2 linked regions of the Methylomagnum ishizawai genome follow. The main gene of each other region encodes a partner of the protein of the gene in region 2 in a complex. Links are inferred from orthologs where the notes say so. Each region holds a gene or a part of one and is shown on either strand. Other genes may lie near its edges.

Region 1 (3,384 bases), 160 kb from region 2 along the record:
GTTGGTCGGCCCAATGCGGCACGCGCTCGTCGCCGAGCAGGATGGGGTAGTTGATGGGATTGTCCTTGAGGAAGGTGCGGACCTCTTCCGGGTCGTCGATAGCAGCCCCGACGAACTGCAAGCCTTGCCCGCCGAGTTCCTGCTGCAAGCGCGAGAATTCCGGCATTTCCTCCCGGCACGGCGGGCACCAAGTGGCCCAGAAGTTGAGGACCACCACCTTGCCACGCCATTCGGCCAGGGAATGCGGCGTGCCCGCGAGGTCGTGCAGCGGCGGTTCGGGGACGGGTTCCGTGGGAGACGCCCACCAGTGCTGGGTGGCGATACCGGCCAGCAAGGCGGCGACCGCGACCAGTGGATACAACACTTTGCCGGTCATCAGCGCACCACCTTCCGCACATGTGCCACGAAGTTTTCGGCGTCCATATAGCCCACCACCCGGAACGCCTTGCGCTCCGCTTGGTCCGGCCCGAAGAACAAGGTGGCGGGCGGTCCCACCAGACTGAACCGCTTGAGCAGGGCCGCGTCGTCCTCGGTGTTGTCGGTGACATCGGCTTGCAACAGGACCACATCGGCCAGCGCGGTCCGCACCTTGGCATCGGTGAAGGTATAGCGCTCCATCTCTTTGCAGGACACGCACCAATCGGCGTAATAATCCAGCATCGTCCAGCGCCCGGCGGCCTGGGCCTTCTGGATTTCGCGGTCAAGTTCGGCCACCGATTTGACCCGCCGGAATTCCAGGGATTGCGGGGCCGCCGCCCCGGTACCGCCCGCCGCGACCGCCTGCAAGCCGCGCAAGGGTTGCAAGGGATCGCCCGTGTTGGCGGCCACGCCGATCAAAAGCAGGACGCCATAGGCCAGCATCACGATACCGACGCCCTTCCACAGCCTGCGCCAGCCCGAAGCGGGCTGCGGCAGCGTATCCAGCGCCCCGAGGTACATCGCCGGGATAATCAGCAGCAAAGCCCACAGGAACATCGAAGCCGCGGGCGGCAGGATACGTGCCAACAACCACACGGCGATGCCCAGCAAACCCACGCCGAACACGGCTTTCACCGAATTCATCCAGATACCGGCCTTGGGCAGCAATTTCCCGGCGGAAGCCCCGATGGCCAGTAGCGGCAGCCCCATCCCCAGTCCCAGCGCGAACAAGGCGCAAAAACCCAGCACCCAATCGCCGGACTGGCCGATATAGATCAAGGCACCGGCCAGCGGGGCCGCGACGCACGGCCCGACGATCAAGGCCGAGAGCGCCCCCATCACCGCCGCGCCCGCCAGCGTGCCGCCATGCTGGCGGTTGCTCCAACCGACCACACGGTCCTGGATGAAACCGGGCATTTGCAGGGTGAACAAGCCGAACATCGACAAGGCCAGCACCACGAACACCGCGCTGAAGGCGATGATGACCCTGGGCTCCTGGAACAAGGCTTGCAGATTGCCGCCGAACAGCCCCGCCAACACCCCGAACACCGCATAGGCCAAGGCCGAAGCCAGCACATAACTCAGCGACAGGAAGAAAGCGCGGCGGGTGGTCAGATGATGGCCGTGGCCGACCACGATGCCGGACAGGATGGGAATCATCGGGAACACGCACGGCGTGAACGCCAGCAGCAAGCCCATGCCCAGGAAGCTCGCCACCGTCAGCCACAGCGAATCGTTTTGCAACGAAGAGAAAATCTGGCATTGCTCAGATTGCGGCGCGTCCTCGACGAAGCCTGCGGCGGATTTCATCTCGCATTCGCCGGCGGGGGCGGCGGCGGGTGCGGGCGTGGTGTCCACACTGGCCTGGACCGTACCGGCGGCGGGCAATAGCAACTCGACCGTCTGGTTCATTGGTGGATAACATACGCCGCGGTCGGCACAGCCCTGGAACCCGGCCTTCAAGGCCAGTTTGAGCGGTTGGGCCGCATCGCGCACCAGCGGCAGCGCGAAAGCCACCGTTTCGTGGAACACCTCGACATCGCCGAATTCCTCGTCGTGCTTGGCTTCGCCATGGGGGATCGAGTAATCGCCCAACGCCACGCCCGGCGCCTCGGCCAGGGCGAGCTTGAATTTCTCGCGGTAGAGGTAATAGCCCTTGGCGATCTGCCAATGCAGCCACAGGGTATGATCGTCCTTCACCTCGGCGAAAAACCGGAACGCCTGCTCGGCGGGCAATAGTTCATCCTGGCCGGACCCCGTTTTCAGCCCCAAGGCATGGAGCGCCCCGCCCAGCATCGAATTCGACGCCGCCGCGACATTCAACGGTGGCGGCGCGGGCCAGTCCAGCCGCAGCGTCTGTTTGAGCGGCGGATAGCATACCCCGGCATCGGCGCAGCCCTGCACGCTCATCTCCAAAGCCAAGGTTTGCATCCCGCCGTCCTGGCGCGCCACCGGCAAGCGGATTTGGGCATGGTTCCGGTAGACCTCCATCTCGCCGAAAATCTCGTCGTGCTTCAGCTTGCCCTCGGGCAACACCGGCTCGCCCAATTGGACCCCTGGGGTTTGGGTGGCGAATTTGAATTTCTTGCGGTAGAGGTGATAACCCTCGGCAATATCCCAATCCAATACCACCGTGTCGCCCTCGATCCGGGCCGCGCTCCGAAACGCCTGTTCCGCCGGCAACAGGTCTTCGCCCTCCAGCGCCCAGGCCACGCCCGCGCACCACAGGCACAGCATAAAAAAGCCGCCCCAGGCTCCAAGGCGGCGGCTGAAAAACAGGACGGGAGTCAGGGTTGGGGATGTAGACATGCGCTGATCCAGTGCAGATAAGGGGCCGAACCGCGCGCCACGGGCAGGGCGACGATTTCGGGGACATCGTAGGGATGGCGGGATTGGATGAAAGTTTCCAAGGCCGGATAGAGAGCGGCTTCGGTCTTGATGAGCAACAGGTGTTCGGAAGCCCGCTCGGTCTTGCCCTCCCAGGTGTAGACCGAAACCAGGCCGGGCAGGAGATTGACACAGGCCGCGAGCCGCGCTTCGACCAAGGCTTCGGCCAGCGCCCCGGCGCTGTCGGCGTCGGGGCAGGTGCATAGAACTAGACAGTATTCGGTGGACATGGCAAAAAGCCCCTGGGTTTTCCCGAATTTTACCGTATGAGGATGGGATGGACATTAGACAATGGTTATTGGCCGCCGTGGTGGCCCTGCCGCTCCTGGAGCTTTACCTTCTAATCAAGCTGTTCGGGGCGCTGGGCTTCGTCACGACGGTGGCCTTGCTGCTGGGCGCGGCCAGCCTGGGGATGTCGCTATTGCGCTCGCAGGGCTTATCGACCTGGATGAACGTGCAACGCGCCCTGGCGCGGGGCGAAACCCCGGCCCTGGAAATGCTGGAAAGCGGATTGGTGGCCCTGGGCGGCTTGCTCTTGGTGATCCCGGGATTCCTCAGCGATATCCTGGGCTTGGCCTG
Region 2 (3,272 bases):
GTTCATTTCCTATGCCCACGAAGACGATGCGCGGCGGGAAGAGCTATGCAAACATCTGACGCAAATGAAACGGGAAGGCTTGATCGACCCCTGGCACGACCGGGATATCACCGGCGGGAAAGCCTGGGCCGGGGAAATCGACGCCAACCTGGAAGCCGCCGACTTGGTGCTATTGCTCATCAGCGTGGACTTCCTCAACTCCGACTATTGCATCGACGTGGAACTGAAGCGGGCGTTGGAACGCCATGCCGAGCGGCAAGCGCGGGTGGTCCCCATCATCCTCCGGCGCTGCGATTGGCAATCGGCCAGCTTCGCGAAATTGCACGCGCTGCCCAAAGACGGCGAACCCTTGGAAAGATGGCCGACCGCCGATACTTTCTTCACCGAAGTCGCCAGGGAATTGCGCCGGATTGTCGGGGAATTGCGAAGCTGTCGGATACAAGTCGATGACACGGGATTTGCCGGTCCCAACGAAAACAGGAAGCCAGGGTTTCCAAGGCCGGGCTCCCAAGCGGGAACCTGGGAACAAGCGCGACAGTGGCTGAAATCGCATCCGCTCAAGATTGCGGCGGCATTCGTATTCGCTTTGGCGGTTTGGGGATGGCTGGCGGGCACGGACTGGCTGCTACGGGAAGGCGACCGGCTCTACCACGACCCGCTGCCGGAACAACGGGCGAGGGCAACGGACTACTACGAAGGGGCGCTAAGACTCAATCCCTTCCTGGCCGAAGCCCATTTCCGCCTTGGCGTCCTGTCCGACCAAGCGGGAAACCCGGAATCTGCCCTGACACATTACCGGCGGGCGGTCGAACTGGAAACACCGGCCCCGCCTGAGTATTACAGCAATCTGGCCTACGAATATCTGGCGCTGGGCGAATATGGGAAAGCCATCGAGATTTATGGTCGAATCGAAGGTTATCCCCTCGCCGCCTTGGAATCGGCCAAAGCCCATTGGGCTTTGGGCCAGCCACGCCCCGCCCGCGATGATCAAGCCCAGGCGATCCGCTGGCTAAAAGCCGACAACGCCGACCACTACCGAGACCCTTGGTATTTCACCACCGCCGACGGAGGCAAAGGCATCCGGCTCATCAAGGCCGAAGACAAGCGTTGTTATGCCCGGCTCGCCTTCGCCGCCAGCCTGTTCCTGGATGGCCAGGAAGCCGACGCCGCGCAGGCCATGCTGCAAACGGGCTGCCCGGACGATGCCGCCGACATGAAAGACGTGGTGGCCGACGACCTCCAACGCTACGCCGAAACCGTTCCCGATTTACGCGAAAGAAGCCGGGCATTCCGGCAACGCTATCTCGCCCACTCATGAACCCGCCGCCCGTAAACGCAAACGGGGCGGGTATGCCCGGCATACCCGCCCCGTCCGCTGTCCAGGAAACCGCTATCGGCTATTTCTTGGCGGCGGCTTGCGGTTCCGGCTGGTCCGCCGCCTGCTGCTCCATGATCTTGACCAACTGCGCCGCCGGCACATACCCTGGGAGGATATCGCCCTTCTCGGTGATGATCATCGGCGTGCCATTGGCCCCGAAGGCATTGCCCAGCGCCAATTGCTCGTCCACCGGGTTGTCGCAGTCCTTGCGGTCGGGAGTGTCGCCCTTCTTGGCCTTGGTGAAAGCGGCATTGCGGTCCTTGGCGCACCATACCGACACCGCCTTGAAATAGGATTCGGTGTTGGGGCCGCTGCGCGGGAAGAACAGGTAGCGGATTTCGATGCCCTGGGCGAGGTATTGGTCGATCTCGGAATGCAGCTTCCGGCAATAGCCGCAGTCGATATCGGTGAAGACATAGGCCACATGCTTGGTGGCCTTGGGCTTGAACACGATCATCTGGCCCACGCCCATCTTGTCCAGCGACGTGAGCCGCGCCCCGGCCAACTTGGCCTCGGTCAAATCCTTGCGGTCCTTGACATCGACCATCGAACCCTGGATCAGGTAGCGCCCATCCTCCGACACATAGAACAGCTTCGCCCCCATCATCACTTCGTACAGCCCCGGTATCGGCGAAGGCTGGACCGAATCCGGCTTGAGCGTGGGCAAGTTCTGTTTCAATGCCTCCTCGACCGCCTTGGCATCGGCCTGGACCGCGCCGGACAGCATCCATCCCAGCCCCAGCAGGGCGGCGCTTACGATTCTCTTCATGGCAACTCCAAAATAGTTGGGAAAACCCGGTCAGTTAAACAGGCGCTCAATATCGAGGAAGAACGCCAATACCATCAAGCACAGCAAGATGAACATCCCGACCTGCTGGCAATACGCCAAGGTCCGGTCGGATACCGGGCTGCCCTTGACCCCTTCGATCAGATAGAACAGGAGGTGCCCGCCGTCCAGCACCGGGATCGGCAACAGGTTCAACACCCCGAGGCTGATGCTGACGATGGCGAGGAATTTCAGGAACTGGCCGAAGCCGACGCTGGCCGATTGTCCGGCGTACTGGGCGATGCTGATGGGGCCGCTGAGGTTATCGACCTTGGCCTTGCCGATCACCATGCGCCCGATCATTTTCAAGGTCAAGGCGGCGTAGCCGTAGGTCTTGTCGATGGCCGCGCCCAGGGCCGGGAACAGGCCGAGCCGGTATTCGGCCCGCATCGATTGCTCCATGTCCTCCGGCATCCTGACCGCCGCGCCGATCCGGCCCACCCGGCCTTCGGCGGAATCCACGCCTTTCGGCTTGATGTCGAGATCGCGGCGGGCACCCTCGCGTTCGACGACGGTGCGGATCGCCACGTCCGGGTGGGTGCGGACGAATTCGACCCATTCCTTCCAGGTCTTGATCGCCGTGCCGTCGGCGCTGACGATCAAATCACCGGGCTTGAGTTGGGCGGCTGCGGCGGCGCTGCCGGGTTCGACCCGGTCGATCACCGGCGGCAAGGCGGGTTCGTAGGGGCGAAAGCCGAGTTTTTGGTAAAGCTGCTCGGGTTCCTGCGCCACCTCCTGGGGAATCGTCAACACCAGGACGCGGGCGGCCCCGTCCGCGCCCTTGACCTCGACCTGGATCGGTTCCTCCTCGACGGCGGTCTCGACCACGGCGGCGAGGGCGGCATTCCAGGTCGGGGTGGGATCGCCCTTCACCGCGACGATTTCATCGCCTTCGCGGAAACCGGCCTGCCCGGCCAGGGTTTCGGCCGCCACCGGACCCAGCACCGGCCTGAGTCCGGTTTCGCCCAGCATGAACACGGCCCAATAGATCAAAACCGCCAGCAGCAGGTTGAACACCGGACCCGCCGCCACGACGCAAACCCGTTTCCACAAGGCTTGGCGGTTGAA

The links.
Region 1: the proteins of B9N93_RS18720 (region 2) and dsbD are in contact, whole or in part, in a crystal structure (PDB 1JZD), measured with the Escherichia coli proteins. The link is inferred for Methylomagnum ishizawai from one-to-one orthologs.

The regions. Positions count from the first base shown.
Region 1 is NZ_FXAM01000001.1:3,999,657-4,003,040, forward strand. Bases 52-3,123 are described here. They hold dsbD (protein-disulfide reductase DsbD), read right to left. Parts: upstream 2,728-3,123; coding sequence 376-2,727; downstream 52-375. Other genes in these bases: B9N93_RS17870 (TlpA family protein disulfide reductase), read right to left, coding at 52-376; cutA (divalent-cation tolerance protein CutA), read right to left, coding at 2,706-3,035; B9N93_RS17885 (FxsA family protein), read left to right, coding at 3,083-3,123. In the rest of the region: more of B9N93_RS17870, read right to left, coding at 1-51; more of B9N93_RS17885, read left to right, coding at 3,124-3,384. UniProt on the Escherichia coli protein: Required to facilitate the formation of correct disulfide bonds in some periplasmic proteins and for the assembly of the periplasmic c-type cytochromes.
Region 2 is NZ_FXAM01000001.1:4,164,358-4,167,629, forward strand. Bases 273-3,232 are described here. They hold B9N93_RS18720 (DsbC family protein), read right to left. Parts: upstream 2,148-3,232; coding sequence 1,398-2,147; downstream 273-1,397. Other genes in these bases: B9N93_RS18715 (toll/interleukin-1 receptor domain-containing protein), read left to right, coding at 273-1,318; rseP (RIP metalloprotease RseP), read right to left, coding at 2,178-3,232. Outside these bases: more of B9N93_RS18715, read left to right, coding at 1-272; more of rseP, read right to left, coding at 3,233-3,272. UniProt on the Escherichia coli protein: Acts as a disulfide isomerase, interacting with incorrectly folded proteins to correct non-native disulfide bonds.